One region of the Pseudoduganella albidiflava genome, then DNA from elsewhere that is predicted to be linked to it. Evidence: predicted binding sites of a transcription regulator. Region 1 holds the regulator's gene; each other region holds the start of a gene.
What was found. Region 1 encodes sigma-54, which starts transcription at its own class of promoters, with help from an activator protein. Its sites were predicted from a motif close to TGGCANGNAANCTGCTTT; they were not measured.
Positions count from the first base shown of each region.

Region 1 (9,883 bases):
CCCATCGTGGCGCCACGCCGCAGCATCTCGGCTGTCACGCACTGCATCAGCGGGGAACGCCGCGCGATCGCGGCCAGTGCGTTCTGCGCGAACGGATGATCGTCGCGGCGCAGCGAAGCAACGATGCCGGCCACCGAGCGGTGCGCGAAATGGTCGTCGATCAGCGCACGGTGCGCCTGCAGCTCCGACGGCCCCGCCTCGCCGCGCAGCGGCCGGGCGAACATGGCGACCGCTTCGCGCAGCCCGGCACCCGCCGTGGAGCCGACCAGGTCGGCCAGCAACGGCAGCTCGGCGGCGGGAACATAATGGTCGGCCAGCCCGCAGTACAGCGCATCGGCGGCGCCGATCGCCAGCGCCGTCAGCGCGAGATAAAGGCCCAGCTTGCCGGGCGCGCGCGACAGGAAATAACTGCCGCCCACGTCCGGGAACAGCCCGATGTTCACCTCGGGCATTGCCAGCCGTGTGCGGTCGGTTACCACGCGCACGCCGCATTGCGGGCCGCCCTGGGCGATGCCCATGCCGCCGCCCATCACCACGCCATCCATCATGGCCACGTACGGCTTCGGGAAGCAGTGCACCAGGTAGTTCAGCGCGTATTCCTCGGTGAAGAAATCCTCGACCTGGGCGCTGCCGCCCTGCGGAGTGGCACCGCCGGCGGCATGGAAGAAGCGGATGTCGCCGCCGGCGCACAGCGCCTTGTCGGTGCTGCTGCGGATGACTACGGCCGCGATGTCATCGTCGTCGCGCCAGGCCAGCAACGCGCCGGTGATCGCCCGGATCATGTCGAGTGACAGCGAGTTCAATGTCCTGGGCCGGTCGAGCGTGATGAAGCCGGTGCCGTTACGCACCTTGGTATGGACGTGGTCGGTCATGGTGTCTCGCATCGTTGTCGTTATTGGCCTCATTCTAGCCATGGATGCGGCGTGTGTGACGTAAACCTTGGACCCGGACGTAACAAAGGGCGCATCGCGCGCCCTTCTGTTGTAGCGGTTGCAGCGGTGGCAGAACCGGAGCAGTTCTGCCACCGCGACCTGCGCCCGTCGTTATGCGGGCGATGCGGGGATCTCGGCCTCGCTCAGGTGCTTGATGGTTTCGTGGTTGTGGTTCTGCACTTTATCCTTGTGCTTCATGACCTGGCGGTCCAGCTTGTCGATCAGAGTATCGATGGCCGCATACAGATCCTGGGCGACACTTTCAACGAATACGGTCTTGCCCGACATGCGCAGATTGATTTCGGCTTTCTGTCTTTTCTCTTTCTCGGTGAGATTATCTACACTCAGGATCACACTTACATCGATCAGCTGATCGAAATGGCGTCTAACGCGTTCCAGCTTGTTCTGCACATACTCGCGAATGGCAGGGGTAACGTCGATATGGTGTCCACTGATGGTCAGATTCATACACACACTCCTAAAGAAGATATAACAGGTTCGTGCGTTATCCGCCAAAACAGGCAAGGCGGCGCAGAGGAACCCAAGCACTACCAGGATTTGCCGCAAGGGCTTGCAAAGGGGTTTGCAAATGCGCTTGCAACGAGCTGCTATAGCGATTTGCGGAGGCTGACCGGGGGAATTTTCAATGCTTCGCGATATTTGGCAACAGTGCGTCGCGCAATCACCATGCCTTGTTCACCCAGCATGTCCGCAATCTTACTGTCGGATAAAGGGTTCTTCGGGTCTTCGGCTCCTGTGAATTGCACGATCAGCGCCCGTATCGCAGTCGAGGATGCTTCCCCGCCAGCTTCGGTTGCAACGTGGCTGCCAAAAAAGTACTTCAACTCAAACATGCCATGCGGCGTCAGCATATATTTTTGAGTTGTTACCCGAGAGATAGTACTCTCGTGTAGGCCCAGTGTATCAGCTATTTCACGCAACACAAGGGGCCTCATTGCCACCGCGCCATGCGAGAAAAAGTTCTTCTGCCGTTCGACGATGGCCTGCGCCACGCGGAGGATCGTGTCGAAGCGCTGGCGCATATTCTTGATCAGCCACTTTGCTTCTTGCAGCTGTGCATTCATCTGCGTTTCGCCCTTGCCCTGCTTGAGCAGGCTGGCGTACAGCGCATTGACACGCAGGCGGGGCATCACGTCGTTGTTCAACGTGACGATCCAGCCGTTGCGCCCCCGCTTTACCACCACATCCGGTACCACGTAGTCTGACACGTCGGCCGCGAAGGCGGCGCCCGGATGCGGATTGCATTGGCGGATCACGGCCTGTGCTTCGCGCAGGTCTTCGTCGTCGCAGTCGAGCGCCTTCTTGAGCTTGTTGAAGTCGCGCTGGGCAAACCACTGCAAGTGTTTTTCAACGATGCACAGCGCCATGCGCCGCGTGACCAGCGGCACGCCGGGCATGCGCCGGATCTGCAGCGCCAGGCACTCGGACGCGTTGCGCGCGCCGATGCCCGGCGGATCGAAGCTCTGCAGCAGGTTGAGCGCGGTGCGCAATTCGCCGATCTCGATTTCCAGCTCTTCCGGCATGCGCTCGTGGATCTCTTCCAGGCTTTCCTCGAGGTAGCCGTTATCGTCGAGCGCATCGATGATCAGTTCCACCAGGCCCCGGTCGCGCGCCTCCAGCACGGTCACGCGCATCTGCTCCATCAGGTGCTCGCGCAGGCTGCGGTGGCTGGCTTCCAGCTGGGGACGGGAATCGTCGTCGTCCGGGCCCTTGCTGCTGCCGGCACTGCTCCAGTCGGTATCGCCGGCGCCGGTATCGAGGCCTTCGCCTTCGCCGCCATCGAACGGCTCGGGTTCCGGCGCGGCGGGCGTATCCTGCGGCGGCCCGCCTTCCGGTGGCGCCTCGCCGGTCCCCTGCGTCGTGTTGATCGCGCCATCGGCCAGCAGGCGCACCGAGCGGTCGAGCGGATCGTCGAGCCGCTCCAGCAGCGGGTTATCGGTCAGCAGCTGTTCCAGTTCCTGGTGCAGCTCCAGCGTGGACAATTGCAGCAGCCGGATCGACTGCTGCAATTGCGGCGTCAGCGCGAGGTGCTGGGAAGTACGCAGTTGCAAAGACTGTTTCATGGCTGATTAGGAGCTGGTTGAGGTCTGGTCAAGGCCGCTCACATGCGGAAATGTTCACCCAGATAGACACGACGTACGGACTCGTCGGCGATGATGTCGTCGGGCCGGCCGGAAGCCAGCACACTGCCCTGGTTGATGATATACGCCCGGTCGCAGATGCCCAGCGTTTCCCGCACGTTATGATCCGTGATCAACACGCCGATGCTGCGCTCCTTCAGGAAGCGCACGATGCGCTGGATCTCGATGACGGCGATCGGGTCGACGCCGGCAAACGGCTCGTCCAGCAGCACGAAGCGGGGATTGGTCGCCAGCGCGCGGGCGATCTCCACCCGGCGCCGTTCACCGCCGGACAGCGACAGCGCCGTGTTCTCGCGCAGCTTCTCGATCTGCAGGTCGGCCAGCAGCGCGTTCAGCCGCTCGTCGATCTCCGCCCTGGTGAGCGCCTTGCCGTTTACCTTCTGGATCTCCAGCACGGCACGGATGTTTTCTTCCACGGTCAGCTTGCGGAACACCGACGCTTCCTGCGGCAGGTACGACAGGCCGAGGGTGGCACGCTTGTGGATCGGCAGGGTGGAAATGTCGGTGCCATCGAGGTCGATGGTGCCGGCATCGGACGCCACCAGGCCCACGATCATGTAGAACGACGTGGTCTTGCCGGCACCGTTCGGCCCCAGCAGGCCGACCACTTCGCCGCATGCCACCTGCAACGACACGTCATGCACCACCTGGCGCTTGCCATAGCTCTTTTGCAGGCCGCGCACGATCAGCGTGCTGCTGCAATTTTCCTGCGCCTGCGCCATTTAATTCCCCGCTGCCGGCGCGGCCGGCGATTGGGTGGCGGAAGGCGCCGGGCTTGGCGGCGCGGTACGCTTGGGCTGGATCACCATCGTGCCGCGGCCGGCACCCGGCTTGTCGGCCCCGGTGCTGGTATTGCGCACGCTGAAGAACTCGCGGCGGCTGTCGTACGAAATGAATTCGCCTTCCACCTCGTCGCTCGGCTTGTTGCCTTCCAGGCGGCGGATCTTGGCCTTCGAATACATCTTCACCAGCTCGGCCTTTTCATCGTATTCGATGCGGTCGGCCTCGCCTTCCATCCACTGGTCGCCCTCGCCGTCGCGCTTCTGGCGGAACGCGACCTTCTTGCCGCCGCCGGTCAGCGTGGCCAGCTGGTAGCCCTCCGGCGAATAGGTGACCACGGCCTTGTCGGCCTTCATCCGCAGCGTGCCGCGCGTCAGCGTCACGTCGCCGGTGAAGGTGTACACCTGCTTGACGTCGTCCGCGTCGAGGCGGCCGTAATTGATCTCGGTAGGCTTGTACGAATCGGCCTTCTCGGCGGCGGCATAGCCCGCCGCGCCCAGCAGCACGAGGGCCGCCATCATGAGTTTCTTCATCTTCGATTCCTGTACGCTGTTCGTCTCGATGTTCATCTCGATGTTCATTTCGATGTTCATCTGGTTATTGTCGCGCCCGCGGCGGATACACGATGGTGCCGCGGCCCAGTTGCACCTGGCGCGTGGCATTGTTGGCCTGCATGCCGATGCCGGTGGCGGTGGCGCCGCCGCTTTCCATGCGCACCGGCAGGTCGGTTTCCATGCGGTCTTCCTCCGGGTAGATGACCAGCTTCTCGGTAACCATGTGCATGTCGCGCGTGGTGGGCGACGCGGCACGGTGGATGTCCACGTCCTTCGTCAGCGTGACGCGTGTGTTGTCCTGGTCGACCCGGGCATGCCGGGCACGGATATCCATCGGCGGCTTGTCGCCCGACAGGCTGCGCACCACGGGATTGTCGATCTCCGACGAGTCGTCGGACGGACGGTGCGTCAGCCTGTCGCCCGAAATGATGTAGCTGGGCTGGCCGGTTTCCGTCATGCGCACGTAGGAAAAGCGCTCGACGATGTTGTCCGGCTCGTCGACCTTGATGCCGGCGGCCATGTCCTCGCCGGCCCGGTTCATCAGCTCGAGCAGCCAGAACGAGCCCAGCGCGCCGAGCAGCGCGAGTATCATGCCGATCGACAGCCGGTAGCGGTGTGCGGTTCGCTGGTTGCGCATGGCTTCTCCGTTATCTTCCTGTCATTTCATGTCCATTCATCAGACCCGTCTTCAAGGCCTGCTTCTCTGCCCCACCGCCGTTGGATCAAGCGTACCTGACTCATCGAAAGCGCATGCATTCACCCCAACAGCGAAGGGCTGGGGTCAGACCCGCCGGGTCTGACCCCGGAATTTGCACCTGGGGTGGGCTTACCCGAACAACATTGCGCTTCCCGGGCCCGTATCCCCTGCCTCACTTCTCACCCGAGAAACTGGGCCATCACGCGGTCGTAGCTGCCCTGGGCGCGCATCACGAATTCGCAGATTTCGCGCACCGCGCCGTGGCCGCCGCGGTGTTCGGTCACGTGATGGACCCGCGACAGCACTTCCGGCCGCGCATTCGGCACCGCCACCGCGAAACCGGCGCGCGAGAGGATCGGGATGTCGACCACGTCGTCGCCGATGAACGCCACCTGCTCCTCGGTAAGGTTCAGCTGCTCCAGCAGCGCCTTGAACGGCGTGAGCTTGTCGTGCCCGCCCTGGTGCACGAATTCGATCGCCAGGTCCCTGGCGCGGGCCACCACCTGCGGCGAACGCCGCGCACTGATGATCCCCGTCAGCACGCCCGATTCCTGCAGCAGCTTGATGCCCAGGCCATCCTGCACGTTGAAGGTCTTGAACGCTTCGCCCTCGGCACCGTAGTGCAGGCCGCCATCGGTCAGCACGCCGTCGACGTCGAAAATGAACAGCTTGACCTTCGCTGCCCGTTCGAGGTTGGCCACGTTGACAGGAATACTCATCAGATCACCTTTGCGCGGGTCAGGTCATGGATGTGCAGCGCGCCGACCAGCTTGCCATCGTCGTCGACCACCAGCATCTGGTTGATGCGGTACTCTTCCATGATGGCCACCGCGTCGACGGCCAGTTTTTCCGGCCCGATGGTACGCGGATCGGCATGCATCACGTCGCCGATGACGACCTTGCCGAAATCCTGCACCTTGTCGATCATGCGGCGCAGGTCGCCGTCGGTGAACACGCCCACCGGCCGGTATTGTGCATCGACCACGGCCGTCATGCCCATGCCCTTCTGCGTGATCTGCATCAGCGCATCCGGCAAACGGGTATCGGCCGCCACGGCGGGAATCGCATCGCCCTGGCGCATGACATCGCGCACGTGGGTCAGCAGGCGGCGGCCCAGCGCGCCGCCCGGATGCGAGCGGGCAAAGTCCTCTTCCTTGAAGCCGCGCAGGTCCAGCAGCGCCACGGCGATCGCATCGCCCAGCGCCAGCGTGACGGTGGTCGACGCCGTCGGTGCCAGGTTCATCGGGCAGGCTTCCTTCGCCACGGAAACGTCCAGGTGCACGTCCGCCAGTTTCGCCAGGCTCGACTCCGGCTTGCCCGTCATCGAGATCACCGTGCCGCCCATGCGCTTGACCACCGGCAGGATGGCCATCAGCTCGCTGCTTTCACCGGAATACGAGATGGCGATGAACGCGTCGTCCGGCGTCACCATGCCCAGGTCGCCATGCGCCGCCTCGGCCGGATGCACGAACAGCGCCGGGGTGCCGGTGGAGGCCAGCGTGGCGGCGATCTTGCGCCCGATGTGGCCGGACTTGCCGATGCCGGACACAACCACGCGTCCCTTGCAGTTCAGCAGCAGCGAGACGGCTTTCCCAACGCTCTCATCCGTTGCCAGGCGGGCATGCAGCGCGGTCAGCGCATCCGCCTCGATTTGCAGGGCTTCGCGCGCCAGCTCCAGCGCGCGGCGTGCGGTCGTTGCATCAAAAGCTTTCAGCATTGTTTTTTCATGGGTTACACTCATGGCCGAAAGTATAGCCGAATTGGGAAAGCAAAAAACTTGCCAGATGTTACAAACTCCCCCCGACCGTAGCATTTCGCGCTTCCCCCACCGGCCATTCCCGGAGCACGTCCGTGTTCTCCCCCCTTGAACTGACACTCCTGCTGCTGGGCAGCGCGGTGCTGGGCGTGGTCGCCTTCCGCATGCTGCACCTGCCGCCCATGCTCGGCTACCTGGCCGTGGGCATCCTGATCGGCCCGAACGCGCTGGGGCTGGCCGAGGAAAGCCATGCCACCCACGCGCTGGCCGAATTCGGCGTGGTCTTCCTGATGTTCTCGATCGGCCTCGAATTCTCGCTGCCGAAGCTCAAATCGATGCGCAGCGACGTCTTCGGACTCGGCATGGCGCAGGTGGGGCTCACCATCATTGCGACCATCGCCTTTGGCTGGGTGATCGCGCGTGCGCTGCCGCCGTCGATCCACATCTCCTGGCAGGCCGCTTTCGCGCTGGGCGGCGCGCTGGCCATGTCCTCCACCGCCATCGTCGTCAAGATGCTCACCGAGCGGCTGGAACTGGAATCGGAACACGGCCGCAAGATCATCGGCATCCTGCTGTTCCAGGATATCGCCGTGGTGCCGCTGCTGATCATGATCCCGGCGCTGGCCAAGGACCCCGACAACCTGTTGGTCACGCTGGGATGGGCGGCCCTGAAGGCCGTGCTGGTACTGGTGCTGCTGCTGTTCTTCGGCCAGAAGCTGATGCGGGGCTGGTTCACGGTGGTGGTCAAGCGCCGCTCGCAGGAGCTGTTCATGCTGAACCTGCTGCTGGTGACGCTGGGCGCGGCCTGGATCACCGAGCGCGCCGGCCTGTCGATGGCGCTGGGCGCCTTCGTGGCCGGCATGCTGATTTCCGAGACCGAATACAAGCACCAGGTGGAAGAAGACATCAAGCCATTCCGCGACGTGCTGCTCGGCCTGTTCTTCATCACCATCGGCATGCTGCTGAACGTGCGCGTGGTGCTGGACAACTGGTGGCTCGTGCTGGCGCTGCTGGTCTTCCCCGTGCTGCTGAAGTTCGCCCTGATCGCCGGCCTGGCGAAACTGTTCGGCTCTTCGGACGGCGTGTCGATGCGCACCGGCCTGGCCCTGGCGCAGGCCGGCGAGTTCGGCTTCGTACTGCTGAACGTGGCCGGCGGCATGGAGCTGGTCGATCCCTTCGTGATCCAGGTGGTGCTGGCGTCGATGGTGCTGTCGATGCTGGCTGCGCCGTTCCTGATCGAGCAATCGGACAAGCTGGTGCTGAAATTCTCCAGCAACGAATGGATGATGCAATCGCTGAACCTCACCCAGATCGCGGCGCGCACGATGGCCACGCAACAGCACGTGATCGTGGCCGGCTTCGGCCGCAGCGGCCAGAGCCTGGCCACGCTGCTGCAGGAAGAAGGCATCGCCTATCACGCGCTCGACCTCGATCCCACCCGCGTGCAGGAAGCCCGTTCAGCGGGTGCCAGCGTGTCCTATGGCGATGCGGCGCGGCGCGAAAGCCTGGTGGCGGCCGGCATCTACCGCGCCAGCGCGCTGGTGATCACCTATGCCAGCACGCCATCGGCGCTGAAGGTGCTGCACCTGGTGCACGAGATGGCGCCCACGCTGCCGGTGATCGTGCGCAGCCACGACGACTCCGACCTCGATCGCCTGAAGGCGGCCGGCGCCGCCGAGGTGGTGCCGGAACTGATGGAGGGCAGCCTGATGCTGGCCTCGCACGCGCTGGTCATGCTCGGCGTGCCGCTGCGCAAGGTGGTGCACCGCGTGCAGGCCGCGCGCGAGGAACGCTACGCCTCGCTGCGCGGCTACTTCCACGGCATCAGCGACGTCGGCGACGATGCGGAAACGGCGCGCCTGCATACGGTGACGCTGACGGAGGCGTCGAACTGCGTCGGCCGCACGGTGGGCGAACTCGATGTCGAAGGCGCCGAAGTGATGGCGATCCGGCGCGGCCGCGAGCGGCTCGACGCCGGCGCGGACATGGTGCTGGAAGCGGGCGACGTGGTGGTCCTGCGCGGCAATGCGCAGGCGGTGGCGCGCGCCGAACATATCCTGCTCGGATAGGGGCGCGGCAGGCATGGAGATGCTGCGCCTGTCGCTGCTGTTCGCCGTCACGGCGCTGGCCGAGATCGCCGGCTGCTACCTGCCCTGGCTGGTGCTGAAGAATGGCCGTTCGGCGTGGCTGCTGATACCGGCCGCCGCTTCCCTGGCCCTGTTTGCGTGGCTGCTTACCTTGCACCCCACGGCCGCCGGGCGCACCTATGCGGCATATGGCGGCATGTACATCGCGGTGGCCCTGCTGTGGCTGCGCTTCGTCGACGGCATCGCGCTGACCCGCTGGGATGGCCTGGGTGCCGCCCTCGCGCTGGGCGGCATGGCCGTCATTGCCCTGCAGCCGCGCGGCTAGCCTCGCGGCCAGCCTTCGCTGCGCCGGAACGCCCGAGCACCGTGGCGGCGGCCAGCCTGTCTTCCGGCAGGCCGATGCCCTTGTCATACAGGTCCGCCAGCGCGCGCCGCGCTTCGGCGTTGCCGCTGGCCGCCGCCCTGGCGTACAGTGCGAAGGCCTTGGCCTGGTCCTGCCCGACGCCGGTGCCCTGCCGGTAGCAGCGCGCCAGGACCACGTGGGCCAGAGGATCGTTGCGCCCCGCGGCACGCTCGAGCATCGCGATCGAGTCGGCATCCACGCTGCCGCGCCGCATGCGCAGCGCCGCAAGTTGCGCCTGCGCCTGCGGATGCTCCTGCTGCGCCGCCTTGACCAGCCATTCCTCCCCTGCGCCCTCGTCCAGCGTGACGCCATTCCCGCTGAGCAGCAGCACGCCCAGGATCGCCTGCGCATTGGCGCGGCCCTGCTCCGCGGCCTGTTCGAGCCAGCGGACCGCATCCTCCTTGTCCTGCGCCATGCTGGTCCCCTGGAACAGCAGCCCCGCCAGCAATTCCATCGCCTCGGCGTTGCCACCGTCGGCCGCCTTGCGCAGCCACCAGGTCCCCTTTTCGGGA
Region 1 covers NZ_CP036401.1:6,321,257-6,331,139, forward strand. Annotated here, with positions in the region: gene EYF70_RS26295 (enoyl-CoA hydratase/isomerase family protein) at 1-872, opposite strand, end outside; gene hpf (ribosome hibernation-promoting factor, HPF/YfiA family) at 1,044-1,400, opposite strand; gene EYF70_RS26305 (RNA polymerase factor sigma-54) at 1,541-3,016, opposite strand; gene lptB (LPS export ABC transporter ATP-binding protein) at 3,055-3,816, opposite strand; gene lptA (lipopolysaccharide transport periplasmic protein LptA) at 3,817-4,467, opposite strand; gene lptC (LPS export ABC transporter periplasmic protein LptC) at 4,472-5,065, opposite strand; gene EYF70_RS26325 (KdsC family phosphatase) at 5,305-5,844, opposite strand; gene EYF70_RS26330 (KpsF/GutQ family sugar-phosphate isomerase) at 5,844-6,866, opposite strand; gene EYF70_RS26335 (monovalent cation:proton antiporter family protein) at 6,977-8,950, shown strand; gene EYF70_RS26340 (YnfA family protein) at 8,964-9,293, shown strand; gene EYF70_RS26345 (TonB family protein) at 9,268-9,883, opposite strand, start outside.

Region 2 (9,883 bases), 730 kb from region 1:
GTCGCGCAGCTGCCAGGCCAGGTACAGCAGGTAGCCGGAACCGGCGACCCGCAGCGCGAACTGTGCCGCCGGCACCGCCATCACCAGCGCGCCGATGCCGGTCGCGCAGACGGCCAGCAGCGCACCGAAGCCGATGGTAATGCCCAGCATGTGCGGAATCGAGCGGCGAAAGCCGAACCAGATGCCGGACGAGGTCAGCATGATGTTGTTCGGCCCGGGCGTGATCGACGACACGAAGGCGAACATCATCAGCGGCAGGTAGGGGATCAGGAAGTGCATGACTCGCTCCACGGGTAACGTGTCCATGCTAAACCAAGTGCTCGGTACAGTACCGATACACCGGCGCCAGTATGCACGGCCTTCGTTGCGGCGCTTGTACCAGTACAGTTGCCGATGGCGGTGCTGGCCGATGGCTCCGCTGGCCGACGGCAGCGCCGGGGAAGCGCTAGTGCCTAGTGCCGGTCCCTGCCCTCGCGCTCCTTCCGCTTGCGGTGCGCGTACCACTCGCGCAGGATCGGCGACAGCGCCGACACGATCCCTGTAATGATGATCGCTATCCCCGCGTACAGCATGGTGTCATTTCGGATAAAGGATCATCTGCGTGCAGCGGAACAGCGCGATCGTCTTGCCGGTCGCCTTGTTGCTGACGGTGGCATCCCACACCTGCGTGGTCTTGCCCATGTGGACAGCGCGGGCCGTGACGGCGATGGTGCCGTCGCGCGCGGTGCCCAGGTGGTTCGACTTCAGCTCGATGGTGGTGAAGTTCTCGGCCCCTTCGGGCAGGTTGACGAAGCAGCCGTAGCCGCACGCCGTATCGGCCAGCGTGACCACCGTGCCGGCGTGCAGGAAGCCGTTGGGGGCGAGGTGGTGCTTCTGGATCTCGATCTCGGCCGAGAGTTCGCCCGCCGCTGCGGCCGTGAAGCGGATGTTCATGTGGTCCGGCAGCGTGCCGCCGGCGCGGCTGTTGAAGCGTTCGAGTTTTTGCTGGATGTCGTCCATGGTGGCCCCTCGTTGAATACCGCATCATAGACGAGGGCACGGCGCAGCGGACGGCGGCACCGGCCGAGCGAGCCTTCTAAACAACAGGCGGCGATCGGCCCGGCTTCATTTGGCCGGGATTCAATCGGCCTTGAAGTTCTGCCCCAGCGACATCGGCTTGTTCAGCAGGATCGTCTTCGGATCGCGGCAGATGATCACCAGGATCGCGATGGTCGCGAGATACGGCAGCATCGACAGGAATTGCGACGGCACGGCCAGCCCCATGCCCTGGCCGTGGAACTGCAGCACCGTCACGCCACCGAAGAGATAGGCGCCCAGCACCACGTTGCGCGGCTTCCAGGTGGCGAACACCACCTGCGCCAGCGCGATCCAGCCGCGGCCGGCCGTCATGCCTTCCACCCACATCGGCGTGAGCGCCAGCGACATGTAGGCGCCGCCCACGCCCGCCATGGCGCCGCCGAACAGCACGGCGGCATAGCGCAGCCCGATCACCGGCATCCCGATCGCATGCGCACTGTGCGGCGCTTCGCCCACGGCGCGGATCTGCAGGCCGATGCGCGTGCGCGCCAGCATCCAGCCCGCAGCGACGACCAGCAGCAGCGACAGGTAGACCACGGGATCGAAGCGGAACAGCAGCGGCCCGATGAAGGGTATGTCGGAGAGCACCGGGAACGACAGCGCTGCGATCGGTGCCACCGTCTGGCCGACCAGGTCGCGGCCGAGGAAGGCGGACAGGCCGATGCCGAACAGCGTCAGGGCCAGGCCGGTCGCCACCTGGTTGGTCTGCAGGGTGAGCACGAGGAAGCCGAAGATCAGCGACATCGCCATGCCGGCCAGCAGCGCGGCCAGCAAGCCAAGAGTGAGCGAACCGGTGGACACGGTGGCCATGAAGCCGGTAACGGCGCCCACCAGCATGATGCCCTCGAGCCCCAGGTTCAGCACCCCGGAGCGTTCCGCCACCAGTTCGCCGGACGATGCCAGCACCAGCGGCGTGGCGGCACCGGCGGTGCTGGCCAAGAATGCGATCACGTAGTCGGGATTCATGCGGCGATCTCCGGGGTTGCCGCCGTTTTCCCGGCGGGTGCCACGCGCACGCGCGGCTTGAAGCGGTAGTGGATGAACAGGTCCGCCGCCAGCAGGTAGAACAGCAGCAGCCCCTGGAACAGGCCGGTGATGGCGGATGGCAGCTGCAGCTCGATCTGCGCCGCCTCGCCGCCGATGTACAGCAGCGACATCAGCAGCGCCGCCAGCAGCACGCCCACCGGATGCAGGCGGCCGACATAGGCGACGATGATCGCCGCGAAGCCATAGCCGGGCGACACGGAAGGCTGCAGCTGCCCGATCGGGCCGGCCACCTCCCCCACGCCCGCCAGCCCCGCCATCGCACCGCTGACGAGGAACGCCAGCCACACGTTCTTCGGCGCCGAGAAGCCCGCATACAGCGCGGCGGCCGGCGCCATGCCGCTGACCTGCATGCGGTAGCCGGCGAAGGTGTGGCGGCAGAAGAACCACGCGCCCGCCACGCCGGCCAGCGACAGGAGGAAGGCCGCGTTGACGCGCAAACCCTCGACCAGCAGCGGCAGCGTGGCGGAGTCGCCGAACATCTTCGATTGAGGGAAATTGAAGCCATCCGGATCGCGCAGCGGGCCATGCACCAGGTAGCTCAGCAGCAGGTAGGCCACGTACACCAGCATCAGGCTGACGAGGATCTCGCTCGTGTTGAAGCGCGTGCGCAGCAGCGCCGGGATGGCCGCCCACGCCATGCCGCCCAGCGCCCCGGCGACGAGCATCAGCGGCAGCACCCAGGGCGCTTCCACGCCATCGAAGTACAGCGCCACGCAGCCGGCGATGATGGCGCCCACCGTCAGCTGGCCGTCCGCGCCGATATTGTGCACATCGGCCCGGAAACCGATCGCCAGGCCCACGCCGCACAGGATCAGCGGCGTGGCCTTCAACAGCAGTTCGCCCACGCCATACAGCGTGGTGGCCGGCTTGATGAAGTACACGTAGAACGCGTGCAGCGGTTCCTGGCCCAGCAGCAGGAACAGGATCGAACCGGTGACGAGCATGGCCAGCGCGGCGATCAGCGGCGAGGCGAGCATCATCGCGCGCGAGGGCGCGGGGCGGGCTTCAAGCCGGGACATGGCGGCTCCCTTCTTCCCTGGCGGTGGCGGGTCCGGCCCCTGTGGAAAAGTCGCCACTCATCCACACCCCGATCTGGTTGACGGTGGCTTCCTTCACCGGCACGGCGCGCGACAGGCGGCCCTTGGCCAGTACGGCGATGCGGTCGCACATCATGAACAGTTCGTCGAGTTCTTCCGAGATCACCAGCACGGCGACGCCCTGGTCGCGCAGGTCGATGATGGCCTGGCGGATCAGCATCGCCGCGCCGATGTCGACACCCCACGTGGGCTGCGCGAGCACCATCACCCTTGGTGCCAGCGCGATCTCGCGGCCGACGATGAATTTCTGCAGGTTGCCGCCGGAGAGGCTGGACGCCGCCGCGCCGGCGCCGGCGCATTTCACCTTGAAGCGGCTGATCACGCTGTCGGCGAAGTCGCGCACCGCGCCACGCCGGATCAAGCCCCCCGTGAAGCCACCCGCCAGGCCACTGCGCAGCATGCCGGCGCCCTCGGCCAGGTAGCCCGTCAGCAGCGCATTGTCCGCCAGCGACATGCCGGGAACCGCGCCGCGGCCGAGCCGTTCTTCCGGCACGAAGCCGAGGCCGAGCCGGCGGCGCGCCGCGGCGTTCAGCCGCCCCGCTTCGATGCCGCACAGCCGGATGCCAGCCGCACCGCGCAGCGGTACCTCGCCGGAAATCGCCTTCATCAATTCCTGCTGCCCGTTGCCGGAGACGCCGGCCAGGCCGACGATTTCGCCGGCATGCAGGTCCAGCGTGATGTCCCGCAGGTCGGTACCGAATGGATCGGGGCTGGGCAGCGACAGCTTGTTCAGCGCCAGCCGCACCTCGCCCGGTTCGCGCGGCGCCAGCGTGCAGGTGGGCAGGTCGCCACCGATCATCAGTTCGGCCAGTTCGTGCGCCGTCTGCGTGCGCGGCGTGGCGGTACCGGATACGCGGCCGGCGCGCAGCACGGTGGCGCGGTCGCACAGCGCCTGGATCTCGTCGAGCTTGTGGCTGATATAGAGGATGCTGACGCCTTCGGCCGCGAGCTGGCGCAGGGAGACGAACAGCTTCTGCACCGCATCGGGCGTCAGCACCGAGGTCGGTTCATCCATGATCAGCAGGCGCGGCGACTGCAGCAGGCAGCGCACGATTTCCACGCGCTGCCGCTCGCCGACGGACATGCTGTGCACGCGCCGTTCCGGGTCGAGCGGCAGGCCGTAGCGGGCCGATACTTCGCGGATGCGCGGTGCCAGCTTCGCTGGCGTGATCCTTTCATCGAGCGCCAGCGCGATGTTCTCCGCCACGGTCAGCGTTTCGAACAGGGCGAAGTGCTGGAACACCATGCCGATGCCGAGGCGGCGCGCGGCGGCCGGCGACGGGATCGTGACCTGCCTGCCTTCCCACAGGATCTCTCCGGCGTCGGGCCGCGTCACGCCATAGATCATCTTCATCAGCGTGCTCTTTCCGGCGCCGTTCTCGCCCAGCACCGAATGGATTTCGCCCGACATGACGGCCAGGTCCACGCTGTCGTTGGCGACCACGGACGGGTAGATTTTCGAGATGCCGAGCAACCGCAGCCGCGGCTCGGTTCGGTGCGGGCCGGGCGGCGCTGGCTGTGGTTCGTTCATCTGCGGCTCCATCGGGGTAATGGCACAGTCCGTGCAAGTTGCATGCCAACGGCTCCGCCCGGCATCCGGCCGGGCGCGCCCATCCAGGATACGCCATCGTCCATTTTGTATACAAACTGCACCAAAAAATGTGCACTATTGCCCCACTATCGTGCATCCGATATGGCGCGGCCCCGGCCATCGCGTGCACGCTTCGTGCTTTCCCATTACGATCGCGTGCGGATCGACCCCGCCCGATCCCGAACCGATGCGGAGACTGCCAATGACCAAGCACACCCCAGCGGAGCGCCCACCCGGCCGCCCCGCGCACGCCGCCGATCCGGCGGCGGACAGTAACGCAACAAGCAATGCCGTAAGCAAGGTAGCAAGCAAGGTAGCAAGTAAGGTAGTAAATAAGGTAGTAAACAAGGTCACCAGCAAGGCAGCAAACAAGGTGACCGGCAAGGAGGCAGGCAATGCGGTGGAAAACGCCGCCGGCACGGCACCAGCCAGGAAGCGCGGCGCCGCCGCGGTCGACCTGCGCATCTACAGCGCCGTCGTGAATGCCGTGATGGGCCACAAGCTGCCGCCGGGCACGCGGCTGGGCGAGGCCGAATTCTGCGAACTGTATGGCGTGAGCCGCACCACGGTGCGCAAGGCGCTGCAGCGGCTGGCGCATGACCATATCGTGGTGTTGCGCCCCAACCGCGGCGCGGTGGTGGCATCGCCCTCGCCGCAGGAAGCGCGCGACGTGTTCACGGCACGCCGCGCCATCGAGCGCGAGATCGTGCCGCTGGTGATCCGCAACATCACGCCCGCCTCGATCGGCCGCATCCGCGCCGCGCTCGACGCCGAAGAACAGGCACGCCGCAGCGGCGACCGCACCGCCTGGATCCGCCTGGGCGGCGAATTCCACCTGCTCATGGCCGAACTGGCGGGCAACGCCGTATTGCAGCGCTTCATGGTGGAACTGGTGTCGCGCTCGTCGCTGATCATCGCCGTCTATGAAAACCCGGGCGCGCCGATGTGCGGCAACCACGAACACCACGATCTGCTGGCGCTCATCGAACGGGGCGACGTGAAGGGCGCCACCGCGCTGATCGAGCACCACCTGGCGGAAATCGAGGCACGGCTGCATTTAGGCACACCGGAACGCAAGTTGAGCCTGGCCGAAGCACTGGGCGGGCTCTAGAAAATTGTATACAAAACGCCCCAAAATTGTGTGCATAATGCACCGGCAATGCACATCGGCAGCGTTGGAACGACCCGTCCTGGTGCGGCGTTACACAGCGGCGGACATTTCGTAGAGGAGACAGCGGGGTGGCCCGGTACTTGCTAAAGGTACTGTCGTGTTGCATGCAATCGATCGGCACATTGGATGCAATCCGTTACACAACACTTACAAGGACCCCGCATGAAGACCATTCGTTTTGCTGCTACCTTCGCCCTCGCCGCCACCTGCGCCAGCGCCGCCCACGCCGCCGACTGGAGCGATACGGCGCTGAGCTACCGCTACGGCTCGAAGTTCTCGGAGCCCTACAACGGCGCCGACATCGTCAAGCACGTGGTGAACTTCAGCCATGCCAGCGGCTATAAGTACGGCAGCAATTTCTTCAGCATCGATTACCTGATGTCGGACGAAAACGACCCGTCGGCCGTCGGCGCCCGGTCCGGCGCCCACGAAGCCTACGCGCTGTACCGCCACACCCTGGACCTGGGCAAGGTCACCGGCAAGAACCTCGCCTTCGGCCCGGTGCGCGGCGTGGGCATCACGGCCGGTTTCGACATCAACAGCAAGACCGATGCGGGCTACAACTCGAAGAAGCGCATGCTGGTGCTCGGCCCCACGGTGATGTTCGACGTGCCGGGTTTCCTGAACGTGAGCCTGGTGGCGTTGCATGAATCCAACGCTCCGTACAACGGCTTCACGCAAACCTCCACCAACCGCTACCGCTACGACACCCACGCGGCGCTGTTCAGTTCCTGGAGCATCCCGATCCCGAACGTGCCGCTGGAATTCGAAGGCTACGCGAACTACATCGGCACCAAGGGCAAGAACGAGTTCGGCGGCCCGACGGCGGTGGAAATCAATGTCGACATGAAGCTGATGTACGACGTGAGCCCGCTGCTGGGCGCCAACCCGAAGACCTTCAAGCTCGGCGTGGCCTACCAGTACTGGAAGAACAAGTTCGGCAACCCGTCCGATACCGTTCGCGGCGCCACGGCACGCACGCCGATGGTGCGTGCCGAATACCATTTCTGACCAACCTGAAAGAGGAACATCATGAATCGTCGCAAGCTGCTCGCCCTTGCCAGCCTGTCCGCCGCGCTGTCGGTGGCCGCCATCGCACCGGTGCAGGCACAGGAACCTCTGAAGGTGGGCTTTGTCTACATCGGCCCGGTCGGCGATGCGGGCTGGACATACGCCCATGAACAGGGCCGCCTCCAGATGGAGAAGGCGCTGGGCGGCAAGGTGAAGTCCACCTACGTGGAAAACGTGCCGGAAGGCGCGGATTCCGAACGTGTGATCCGCAAGCTTGCGGCGGATGGCAACAAGCTCATTTTCACCACCTCGTTCGGCTACATGAACGCGACGGAAAAAGTGGCGAAGGCTTTCCCGAACGTGGTGTTCCAGCACGCCACCGGCTTCAAGACCACGAAGAACATGGGCGCCTACGAGGCGCGCCTGTTCGAAGGCTCCTACCTGCAGGGCATCATCGCCGGCAAGATGACGAAGACGAATACGCTCGGCTTCGTGGGTTCGTTCCCGGTGCCGGAAGTGATCCGCAACATCAACGCCTTCACGCTGGGTGCGCAAAGCGTGAACCCGAAGATCAAGACCCGCATCATCTGGGTCAACAGCTGGTATGACCCGGCCAAGGAACGCCAGGCGGCGGAAACGCTGATCGCCCAGGGTGCCGACGTGCTGACGCAGAACACCGACTCCCCGGCCACCCTGCAGGCCGCACAGGAAAAAGGCAAGTACGCCTTCGGCTGGGATTCGGACATGCAGCGCTTCGCGCCGAAGGCGCACCTGACGGCCAGCACCAACCAGTGGGGTGGCTACTACACCGAAGTGGCGAAGGCCGTGCTGGCGGGAACGTGGAAGACCGGCCATGTGCACGGCGGCCTGAAGGAAGGCATGGTCAAGATGTCGCCCTTGAACACCGTGGTGCCGGCCGACGCGGCCAAGCTCTTCGAAGAGAAGAAGGCGGCTTTCGCGGCCGGCACGGCGGTACCGTTCACGGGCCCGATCAAGGACCAGTCGGGCGCCGTGAAAGTGGCCGCCGGCGTGCAGATGCCGATGAAGGAACTGATGTCGATGAACTTCTACGTGCAGGGCGTGGAAGGCACGATTCCCAAGTAATGATTCACGGGGAATGATTCCGGGGTCATGATTCCGGGGTATTGATTCCCGATTGATTCCCGCGCGATTCAACACGCGCTACGGGGCGGCTGATCCCGCCCCGCTTTTTTTTCTGGGCGGCAAATCCCGCCCCGCTTTTTTTGCTGGGCGGCTGATTCCGCCCCGCTTTTTTCGAGAAGAATCCATGACTGAACCGACAGCGCGCGACCACCAGTTCCTCACGGACGTGCTCGCGCTGGCCCAGCGCTCGCGCGACGAAGGCCATCACCCGTTCGCCGCCATCATCGCGGATGCCGATGGCAACGTGATCGCGCAGGCGATGAATGCCTCGAGCAGCGACCGCACCGCGCACGCCGAGATGAATGCGCTGCGCATCGCCTCGTCGCAGCACTCGCCGGACAGACTGGCCGGTGCCACGATGTACACGAACGCCGAACCCTGTGCGATGTGCGCCGGCGGCACCTACTGGAGCGGCGTGGGGCGCGTGGTGTACGCGATGTCCGAAGCCACGCTGCTGTCGCTGACCGGCAGCGATCCGGAAAACCCGACCCTGTCGCTGCCCTGCCGCCAGGTGTTCGCCGCCGGGCAGCGGCCTACCGAGGTGATCGGGCCGCTGCGCGAGGACGAAGCGAAGATCGCGCACGCGGGCTTCTGGCACAAGGCCTAGGCGTTATTCCGCCCTGGGCCGCAGTCGCATCGCCATCGGCGTCGGCCCCATCACGAACCCCATGACCTCGGCCGGTTCGCTGCGATCGCGTGCCCGCACGCCGGCGATGTCGAAACGGCCCAGCAGCACGGCCATCGCCACCTTCAGTTCCATCAGCGACAGGTAACGCCCCGGGCACATGCGCGGCCCGGCGCCGAACGGCAGTGCCACGCCCTTGTCCACTGTGCCGGCCAGCCAGCGTTCGGGATCGAAGCGCAATGGATCGGGGAAGGCCTTGTCGCCCACGCTGTCATGCCGCATCACGCACCACAGCAGCGTGTCCTTCGGCAGGTGCACGCCCAGCACCGTGGTGTCGCGCATGGCCTGCAGCGGCAGAAACGGTGCCGGCGGTTTCAGGCGCATCGCTTCCAGTGCGCAGGCGTCGAGGTAGTCGAGCGCAGCGATGTTTTCCACTGTCAGTTCGCGCGCATGCTGGCGCACTTCGGCCTGTGCGCGCTCCAGTGCCGGCGGGTTTTGCCACAGCAGCCAGATCAGCCAGGCCAGCGCGCTCGATGTCGTGTCTTCGCCGGCCAGCAGCATCGTCGAGACGTTGCCCGCGACGGCATCGTCGTCCACCCCGCTGCCTGGCTGTTCGGCCGCGGCCAGCATGGCCTGCAGCAGGTTCGCGGGGTGCTCCCGCAGCGCCGGCTCGGTCGCCATCGCGGCCCGCGCGGCGGCAATGAAACCATCGGTGGCCTCGCGCACCGCGCGCACGCTGCGCTCCAGCCGCCGGTCCGCCGGCAGCCTGCACCAGCGCCAGTAAGCGAACGGCAGCAGCGAACGGCGCGCGACACCCGCCAGCACGGTTTCCACGTGCTCCTGGATCGAGTCGCCGCCACTCTCGAGCGTGTTCACGTCCGCACCGAATGCAAGGCCGGCGATCACGTCCACCGCGTAGCGCTTCAGGTCCGCGTTCAGGTCGATGTCACGGTCGCCGGCTGCCAGCCAGCGGGCTTCCAGGCGCTGCGCCACCTGCACCATGCGGTCGAAGTAGGCGCGGATCGCCGTGGGCGAGAAGGCATGCATCACCATGCGGCGCTGGTCGCGCCAGACGTCGCCCTCGGCCAGGAACAGCCCCA
Region 2 covers NZ_CP036401.1:7,046,655-7,056,537, reverse strand. Annotated here, with positions in the region: gene EYF70_RS29375 (LysE family translocator) at 1-279, opposite strand, end outside; gene EYF70_RS29370 (PaaI family thioesterase) at 577-999, opposite strand; gene EYF70_RS29365 (ABC transporter permease) at 1,120-2,043, opposite strand; gene EYF70_RS29360 (ABC transporter permease) at 2,040-3,143, opposite strand; gene EYF70_RS29355 (ABC transporter ATP-binding protein) at 3,130-4,752, opposite strand; gene EYF70_RS29350 (GntR family transcriptional regulator) at 5,015-5,923, shown strand; gene EYF70_RS29345 (outer envelope protein) at 6,146-6,994, shown strand; gene EYF70_RS29340 (BMP family ABC transporter substrate-binding protein) at 7,013-8,098, shown strand; gene EYF70_RS29335 (nucleoside deaminase) at 8,283-8,765, shown strand; gene EYF70_RS29330 (cytochrome P450) at 8,769-9,883, opposite strand, start outside.
Region 2: EYF70_RS29345 (outer envelope protein) is a predicted target of sigma-54. The motif match lies at 6,053-6,070, and genes of this name have one in related genera.

Region 3 (9,883 bases), 170 kb from region 1:
CTGGGCAGCGTGGCCGAGCGGCGTGCCGCGCTGGTGGGGGAAACCTCGGTCGCCATCGATCCCGGCGCCATGGTGGAGCACGTGCTGCAGCCTTCCGGCTTGCCGCACACGCCGCAGGCGCGCGGCAAGCGGCTGCAGCGCGTCGGACTGCACGTGTATGCCGACGTGCCCGACATTCCCAGGAACCTGGTCTACTACACGCCGCCGCCGGAACTCGACCAGCGCGCCGTGCCGCCGCCCCTGTCATGGCTGTATCCGCGCCCGCCCGCGCCGCTGAAGGTCTCGATCGACGTGGCCGGCCGGCCCTGGCACGTGGTGGCCGAGATGGATGACGCGGTGGGGCTGTCCGACCATCTCGCTTCGCTGTCGGCGCTGGTGCTGGGCCTGGTGATGACGCTGCTGGGCGCGGCCTGGGTGCGCACGCTGGCCACGCGCAACCGCACGATCCGGGACCAGGTGGAAGAGCGCACCGCCCAGCTGGCCGAAGCCAACCGCTCGCTGCTGCTGCGCGACCGGGCCATCGAATCGTCGACCAACACGATCATGATCGTGGAAGCGGGGCCCGGCAATCCGATCGTTTACGTGAACCCCGCGTTCGAGCATCAGACCGGCTACACCCGCGACGAAGTGCTGGGCAAGAGCCCGCGCCTGCTGTACCGCGACGACGTGGGCCAGGCCGGCGCGCAGACGATCCGCGCCGCCGTCCGCGAACAGCGCGACGGCCACGCGGTACTGCGCAATTACCGCAAGGATGGCACGCTGTTCTGGGTCGAGACCTATGTGTCGCCGGTGCGGGACGAGCGCGGCGTGGTGACCCATTTCGTGTCGGTCCACTACGACATCACGGCGATGAAGGCCTATGAAACGGAGCTGCACCACCAGTCCACGCACGATGCGCTGACCGGCTTGCCGAACCGGCAGCTGCTGCACGAACGCCTGCACGAAGCGATCAGCCGGTCGATGCAGGATGGCCATGGCCTGTGGGTCGTGTCGCTGGACCTGGACCGCTTCAAGTTCACCAACAGCCGCGTGGGCCACCGGGGCGGCGACCGCCTGCTGCAGATCGTGGCGGACCGGTTGCAGGAAGCGTTGCCGCCGGGCGGCGCGCTGGCGCGGCTGGGCGGCGACGAATTCGCGCTGACGCTGCTGCCCGACCCGGGCGCGCGCCAGCCCCGCCCCGAACAGGTGCAGCGGCTGCTGGCCGCGCTGGCCGCGCCGCTGGTACTGGACGACAAGGAGCAGTTCATATCCGGCAGCGCCGGCGTGGCCGTGTGCCCGGACGATGGCACCGACGCCGCCGTGCTGATGGAACGCGCCGACATCGCCATGTTCCGCGCCAAGGAAATGGGCGGCAACAATTACCAGTTCTATACCAGCGCGATGCGCGAACGGCTGGGCGAACGGGTGCAGATGGAAACGGCGATGCGCCGCGCCCTCGATCGCCGCGAATTCGTGCTGTATTACCAGCCGCAGGTGGATATCGCCAGCGGTCGCATCGTGGCCATGGAAGCGCTGGTGCGCTGGCAGCACCCGGAAATGGGCATGGTGGCGCCGGCCCGCTTCATCCCGCTGGCCGAGGAAACCGGCATGATCCTGCCACTGGGCGCATGGGTGCTGGAAAGCGCCTGCCGGCAGCTGGTCGAATGGCAGCGCGAAGGGCGCGACTACCTGCGGGTGGCCGTCAACGTGTCGGCGCGGCAGATGGCGGAGCAGGATTTCGTGCAGAGCGTGGCGCGCGTGCTCGATGAAACAGGTCTCGATCCCGCCTCGCTGGAACTGGAACTGACGGAAAGCGCCGTGATGAACGACGTGGAACACGCGATCGAGGTGATGAGCGATTTGAAGGCGCTGGGCGTGAAGCTGGCCATCGACGATTTCGGCACCGGCTATTCCAGCCTGGCCCACCTGAAGCGTTTCGCGGTGGACGTGCTGAAGATCGACCAGGCCTTCGTGCGCGACCTGACGATCGACCCGGACGACGCGGCGATCGTCACCACCATCATCGCGCTGGCGGCGAACCTGAACCTGCAGGTGATTTCGGAAGGGGTGGAAACGCTGGACCAGCTGTCGTTCCTGCGCGAGCACGGCTGCTCGCAGATGCAGGGCTACTACTTCAGCAGGCCGGTACCGGCCACCGCCATCGCCACCGTGCTGGAAGAGAACGAGGCGCAGGTGGTGGCCGGCAATGGCGCGCCGCTGGGGGTGGGTACGTGATGGTCAAGGAGCGCGTGCATGGCCGGTTGCTGCAACCGGCAGCTGTTGGCAGCCTACCCCAAGTGCAAATTCCGGGGTCAGGAAGGAATGCCGGCATGCATGCCGGCATCGTTCCGCAGGCGCGAAGCATGCTTCGCGAAACCCCTGCTACACCCCGGCGGGTCTGACCCCAGCCCTTCGCTGTTGGGGTGAATGCATGCGCTTTCGATGTGTAGGCTAAGATTAACTTAGCGACATCGGGGGCGCCCCTGCTTTTCGGGCAACTTCTCGTTTACTGCCCCAGCGCCCCCAGCAGCGCCTTGTGGAACCCGGCCGGATCCTCGATCTGCGGCGCATGCCCCATGCCCGGGAATTCGATCAGCTTCGCATTCGGGATGCGCTTGACGGTTTCCTTGCCCAGCACTTTATAGTTGCCGATCTTCGCCTTCACTTCCGGCGGCGCGATGTCGCTGCCGATCGCGGTGGTGTCGCCGTCGCCGTTCATCAGGATGACGGGCACCTTCAGTTGCGGGAACTCGTGCACCACCGGCTGGGTGTAGATCATGTCGTAGATCAGCGCCGAGTTCCACGCCACCAGGCGCTGGCCGGAGCCGGCATTCAGCCCGGCCAGCATGTCCACCCACTTTTCATATTCGGGCTTCCAGCGGCCCATGTAATAGGTGTTCTTCTCGTAGGTGCGCACACCCTCGGCGGTCAGCTTCAGTTCGCGCTCGAACCACTGGTCCACCGTGCGGTACGGCACGCCGAGCTGCTTCCAGTCCTCCAGGCCGATCGGATTCACCATGACCAGGTGCGACACGTTTTGCGGGTACATCAGCGCGAAGCGGGTGGCCAGCATGCCGCCGGTCGAGTGGCCCACCAGCACCACCTTGTCGACATTGGCCTTCTTCAGCAGCTCCATCGTGTTGGCGGCCAGCTGCTGGAAACTGTACTGGTAGTGGGGCGGCTTGGTGGAGGCGCAGAAGCCCACCTGGTCCGGCACCACGACGCGGTAGCCGGCCTGCGACAGCGCGGCGATGGTGCTTTCCCAGGTGGCGCCGCAGAAGTTCTTGCCATGCATGAGCACCGCCGTGCGGCCGTTCGCCTTGCCGGACGGCTTCACGTCCATGTAGGCCATCTGCATCGTCTGGCCCTGGGAATTGAAGCGGAAGTGCTGCACCGGGTAAGGATAGCGGAAGCCCTGCAGTTCGGGGCCGTAGGCGGCGCCCGCGGCGCTGGCGGTACCGGATGCGATGCCGGCGCCAAGTGCCAGCGCCAGGAGGATCGAAGTCGACAGTTTGGGCATGGGTGATTTCCTGCGAAAGGTCTGCGAAAGGTCTGCAAAATAAAGATTGCTCGGAGCCTTGCCCCGTACCTCGGCAGGGGCCGGCAACCGGCCAATATAGCGGAAAAACGGCTGAGCTGACGCCGGCCCGCCGCCTGTCGTGAGACGCCCACTGCGCGGACAGGGTAAACTACGCCCTTTCCTGTCGCATTGGGCGATTCGAACAATAACTTATCGCGAGTGCCGCAATGACTGCCACACCCCTTCTGTTTTCCGATCTGAACCTGTCCGCTCCGCTGCTCAAAGTCTTGAGCGACGTAGGCTATGAGGCGCCTTCGCCGATCCAGGCGCAGACGATTCCCCACCTGATGGCCAACCGCGACGTGCTCGGCACGGCGCAAACCGGCACCGGCAAGACCGCCGCGTTCGCGCTGCCGATCCTGTCGCGGCTCGACATCCGCCAGAACACGCCGCAGGCCCTGGTGCTGGCACCGACCCGCGAACTGGCGATCCAGGTGGCCGAAGCATTCCAGCGCTATGCCGCCAACATCCCGAATTTCCACGTGCTGCCGATCTACGGCGGGCAAAGCTACGGTCCGCAGCTGTCCGCGCTGCGCCGCGGCGTGCACGTCGTCGTCGGCACGCCGGGGCGCGTGATCGATCACCTGGATAAAGGCTCGCTGGACCTGTCGAAGCTGAAAACGCTGGTGCTCGACGAGGCCGACGAGATGCTGCGCATGGGCTTCATCGACGACGTCGAGCGCATCCTGAAGGAAACGCCGGGGTCGCGCCAGACCGCGCTGTTCTCGGCCACGATGCCTTCGCCGATCCGCCGCATCGCCAACACCTACCTGCGCGACCCGGCCGAAATCACGGTGGCCGCGAAGACCACCACCTCCGAGAACATCACCCAGCGCTACTGGCTGGTGTCCGGCATGCACAAGCTCGACGCGCTGACCCGCATCCTGGAAGCGGAGCCGTTCGACGGCATGATCATCTTCAACCGTACCAAGCTGGGCACCGAAGAACTGGCCGAGCGCCTGTGCGCCCGCGGCTTCTCGGCCGCCGCCATCAATGGCGACATGCAGCAGGCCGCGCGCGAGCGCACCATCGGCCAGCTCAAGGAAGGCAAGATCGACATCCTGGTGGCCACCGACGTGGCCGCGCGCGGGCTGGACGTGGAGCGTATCAGCCACGTCGTCAACTACGACGTGCCGTACGACGCCGAAAGCTACACCCACCGGATCGGCCGTACCGGCCGCGCCGGCCGCAGCGGCGAGGCGATCCTGTTCATCACGCCGCGCGAGCGCAACCTGCTGAAGACCATCGAACGCGCCACGCGCCAGCCGATCAAGCAGATGGAGCTGCCCACGCTGCAGGCCGTAAACGACGTGCGCATCGCGCGCTTCAAGGACCAGATCACGGAAACGCTGGCCGCCGGCGGCCTGGAGCAGTTCCAGTCGCTGGTCGAGGAATACGAGCGCGAGCACGACGTGCCGGCCAGTGAAATCGCCGCCGCGCTGGCGATGATGGCGCGCGGGAATGCGCCGCTGCTGCTCGACAAGAAGGCCGAGAAGGGCTGGCACGAGGATGGCCGTCCGGCCGCTCCGCAGCGCGAGGAGCGCAGCCCACGCGGCGACCGCGGCGACCGCTTCGAGCGGCCCGAACGTGGCGAGCGCCCGGCGTATCCGAAGAAGGAGCGCATCGCCCGCGAGCCGGAGCCGGGCATGGCCACGTACCGCATCGAAGTGGGCTACGAGGATGGCGTCAAGCCGGGCAACATCGTGGGCGCGATCGCCAACGAAGGCGGCGTCGACTCCAAGTTCATCGGCCGCATCGAGATCTTCGAGGATTACACGGTGCTCGACATGCCCGCCGACCTGGCACCGGACGTGCTGGATACCCTGACCCAGGTGCGCGTGGCGGGCCGGCCGATGCGCATCCGCCGCGATGGCGAGCCTGCCGCGGCACCGGCCCAGGCTGCCGCCCCGGCAGCGAAACCCGCGCCCAAAGCGAAAGCGGAGCGCGAGGAGCGGCCGGCGGCACCGAAGGCCCCGCGCGAGGAACGGGCTGCCGCACCGAAAGGCCTGGATGCGGTGGTGGCCGATGCCGTCAGCGAGGACGAAGCCCCGAAGAAAAAGAAACGCGAGCGGGCGCAGGACGGCCTGGCCATGCGCGCCTACCGGATCGAGGTCGGCACGAAACATGAAGCCACGCCGTCGAACATCGTCGGCGCGATCGCCAATGAAAGCGGGCTGGAAGCGCGCTACATCGGCCGCATCGAGATCTTCGAAGACCACACCGTGCTGGAAATGCCGGACGGGATGCCGGACGAGATCTTCAAGCACCTGGGCAAGGTCTGGGTCGGCGGCCAGCAGCTGAAGATCAGCAAGGCCGATGCGATGCCGCCGCTGTCCGGCAAGCACACCCCGCCGAAAAAGCCGGCCGCCAAGCCAAAAGCGAAGCGCTGAGCCACCGCTTCGGTGCCGCGGCGTGCCCTGTGCACGGCCGCGGTGCCCTGGTTGCACCACAATAAGGCCCGCCGCGGCCGCCGGCAGGCATTTCAGCCCTGAAATGCCTGTGGGCCACCCTCAGGAAGGGCTGGCCCGGTAATTGCATATACATCTGTATTTACTTCTCTTCAGCGGGGAGGACGGATGTTGTTGCATACCTTACTGCGAAACGATTTACTCCAATACGGCACGCCGCGGCGGCGCACGGTCCGCGTCTTGTGGATCGACCCGGCGCGCACGCTGGCCTGGCTGTTCGACATGGACGGCAAAGGCTGCGACGTGGAGCCGGCACGGCTGGCCGACCTGGAAGCCGACCTGGCCGCCGGCCGCGCCCGGCGCCTGGCAGACGACCCATGGCTGGTGGTGGCCGACCAGGAAACCACCAAGCCCAGTCACATCGCACTGCGCGAGCGGGCCTGGACCATCGTCGCGGCACTGACCGCCGACGAACCGGGCATCTACGAATCGCGCCGGCGCGGCCAGATGATCGCCGAGTACACAGCGCGCCATGGCGTGTCGCACCCCACGATCTACCGCTACCTGCGCCGCTACTGGCAGCGCGGGCAGACGCCGAATGCGCTGCTGCCGGATTACTCGAACAGCGGCGCGCGCGGCAAGACACGCTCCTCCACCGCCGGCATCAAGCGCGGGCGCCCGCGCCGCGAAGGCGCGCCGCAGGGCATCAATGTCGACGAGCCGATGCGCCGGGTCTTCCGCGTGGCCGCGGCCACGTACACGGGCCTGCGCTTTTCGCGGCGCGGTGCCTACGAGGCCATGCTGCGCGAGTTCTTCTGCGAACGCCGCGTGATGCCCGAGACGCTGCAGGTGGTGCGGGGTGCCGGCAGCGACGAGGTGCCCAGCTTCGGGCAGTTCAGCTACTGGCTCGACCAGGGCCGTATCCTGCGGCCCGCGCCGCGCCCGCTGCCGCTGGCACCGCATGCGCAGGTGGAAGCCGAAGGGCGGCCCGGTGCCGCCTTCCAGGTTGCCGCCGTGCGGGCCGACGTGCAGCTGCTGGGTGGTGGCGAACGCCGCCGGCTGGCTGGCCGGCCCGTCATCTATCTGGTCAGCGACATGTTCTCCGGCATGGTCACGGGGTTCCACGTCAGCCTGGAAGCGCCGGCATGGCGCCATGCGCTGATGGCGCTGGCCAACTGCGCAGCCGACAAGCCGCGCCAGGCATTGCGCCATGGCCGCGTGATCGCCACGCAGGACTGGCCATGCCGCCACCTGCCGGAGCGGCTGCTGGTGCCCGGTGCGCTGGCCGGCGGCGACGGCGGCCGCGCGCTGCAGGACAATTTCGGCGTGCGCTGCGTAACCGGGATTCCGGCCGAGGTGCCGGCGCGGGCCGCGCTGGAGCGCCGCTTCGCGCTGTTGCGTGCGGACGCGCCGGCCATGGCGCCCGCGCTGTCTTCCGAACTGGGCCCGCTGGACGGCGCACTCGACCTCCAGCAATTCCGCCGCCTCGTGATCGACGCCATCCTGGAACACAACCTGCAAGGAATAGGTAACGGCAGCGGCAATGGCGTGGGCCCGGCACCGCTGCAGCTGTGGGACTGGGGCGTGCGCGAACGGGGCGCCGCGCTGAAGCAGTATGCGGAAGACCTGGTGCACTGCGCGCTGCTGCCGCTGCACGATGCGCTGGTGACGGAGGAGGGCATCAGCCTGGGTGGCCAGCTGTACACCTGCGCCAAGGCGGTGGAAGAACGCTGGTTCGAGCGGGCGCGCCAGCGCGGCCGCTGGGTCGTGCGCGTGGCGCATGACGAACATGGCGAATCTCCGGGCGACGGCGTCTACCTGCCCGACCCGGCCGCGCCGATGCGCTTCCATCCCTGCCAGCCGGTGCAGCGCGGCATCGCGGCGGCCCAACCGTTCACCCGCCCGGAAACCCCGCTCCGGCGCGCGCCGGCCGCCGGGCAGCATCCCAGCTTCGAGCGCATCGTCGCCGGTTTCGTCGGCTGATTTCCTTCACCCTCGTTGTATTTTCAGCGCGCCGCCCGGCGCGCTTTTTTTTCGTGCGCCGCACTGGTGCACTGCGCAATGCCGCAGCGACTTTGATGCCGCACCCTGCGCCAAACAATGTCTGGACGCTGGCAGGGCTGCGATTGCTTGCTGCCACCGATGGCGGTCGCCGATGCGTGCGCGCGCCGGCCTCCACGCGCGAAACCACTTCATTCGCCTCGTCAAAAAGAGTGCTTACCGAACAGGCAGTGGCATACCGATTGCTTAGATACCCATGTGCAAGCATGTTCACCTACACAAGAAGGGGCAGCGATGAAACAAGGGTTGATGAAGGCGGTAACACGGCGCGATTTCCTGTACCGTGCCGCCGCGGTGGGCGGTACCGGGCTGCTGCTCAATGCGATGAACGCCTGGGGCATGGGCATCGCATCGACGATGTCCGGCCCACCGGCGCTGACCGGCAGCGGCAAGGGCAAGTCGGTGGTGATCCTGGGCGCCGGGCTGGCCGGCATGACGGCCGCCTACGAGATGGCCAAGCTGGGCTACCGCGTGCAGGTACTGGAAGCGCGCGGTTTCGCCGGAGGCCGCTGCCAGACCGCGCGCAACGGTTTCGAGCTGACCGAACTGGGTGGCGAAACGCAGCGCTGCGCTTTCGAGAAAGGCGAATACATCAACCACGGCCCCTGGCGTATCCCGCTGCACCACCAGTCCACGCTGCACTACACGCGCCTGTTCGAGGTGCCGCTGGAAGTGATGGTCAACGATAACGATCACTCCTTCGTCTACCTGGAAAACGGCGGCCCGCTGTCGAAGCAGCGCCTGCGCCCCGCGCAGATCAAGGCGGACATGCGCGGCCACGTGGCCGAACTGCTGGCCAAGTCGGTGCAGGACCACCAGCTCGACAAGGCGCTCTCCGGCGACGACCAGCGTGCACTGCTCGACTACCTGAAGCACGAAGGCCACCTCGCGGCGGGCGACCTCAGTTACAAGGGCCGCAGCGGCCGCGGCTTCGCCGTCAATCCAGGCGCCGGGGTAAGCCCCGGGCCGGGCGCCTTCTCCGACCCGCTGGCCTTCCATGACCTGCTGGCTTCCGGCGTGGGCAAGATCTACAGCGCGGTGCAGGACTACCCGATGCAGAACACGATGTTCCAGCCGGTGGGCGGCATGGACGCGATCGCCAAGGCGTTCGAGAAGCGCGTGGGCCGCCATATCCGCTACAACGCCGAAGTGCGCAAGATCAGCCACGGCGAGAACAGCGTGACGGTGGCCTTCAAGGATACCAAATCGGGCAAGGAAAGCGCCGTCACGGCCGACTTCTGCCTGTGCACGATGCCGCTCTCCACGCTGCGCATGGTCGATACCGATTTCTCGGACGGCTTCAAGACCGCCATCAAGTCGGTGGCCTACGCGCCGGTCGGAAAGATCGGCCTGCAGATGAAGCGCCGCTTCTGGGAAGAGGATGACCATATCTACGGCGGCCACGTGCTGACCGACATGAAGGGCATCAACACGATCTCGCTGCCGTCGACCAGCTGGCAGAAGAAGAAGGGCGTGGTGCTGGGCTACTACAACTACCAGACCGCGGCGATCGAAGTCAGCGGCCTGACCCCCGCCGAGCGGGCCGAGTTCGCGCTGGCCGCCGGCGAAAAGATCTTCCCGGCCTACCGCGATGCGTTCGACAACGCATTCTCGGTGGCCTGGCACCGCGTGCAGTACAACCTGGGCGGCTGGGCCGAGTGGAACGACGAAAGCCGCAAGAACGCTTATCCGGCGCTGCTGGAAGGCGAAGGCCGCGTGCTGCTGGCGGGTGAACACCTGTCGTACCTGACGGGCTGGCAGGCCGGCGCGATCGAATCGGCGTGGCAGCAGATGGCGCGCATCCATGAAAGGGCGATGGCATGAAGCATAACGTCACCGCACTGATGGCGCTCGT
Region 3 covers NZ_CP036401.1:6,151,674-6,161,556, reverse strand. Annotated here, with positions in the region: gene EYF70_RS25585 (bifunctional diguanylate cyclase/phosphodiesterase) at 1-2,214, shown strand, start outside; gene EYF70_RS25580 (alpha/beta fold hydrolase) at 2,486-3,499, opposite strand; gene EYF70_RS25575 (DEAD/DEAH box helicase) at 3,727-5,949, shown strand; gene EYF70_RS25570 (TnsB C-terminal domain-containing protein) at 6,136-7,950, shown strand; gene EYF70_RS25565 (flavin monoamine oxidase family protein) at 8,263-9,852, shown strand; gene EYF70_RS25560 (c-type cytochrome) at 9,849-9,883, shown strand, end outside.
Region 3: EYF70_RS25565 (flavin monoamine oxidase family protein) is a predicted target of sigma-54. The motif match lies at 8,200-8,217, and genes of this name have one in related genera.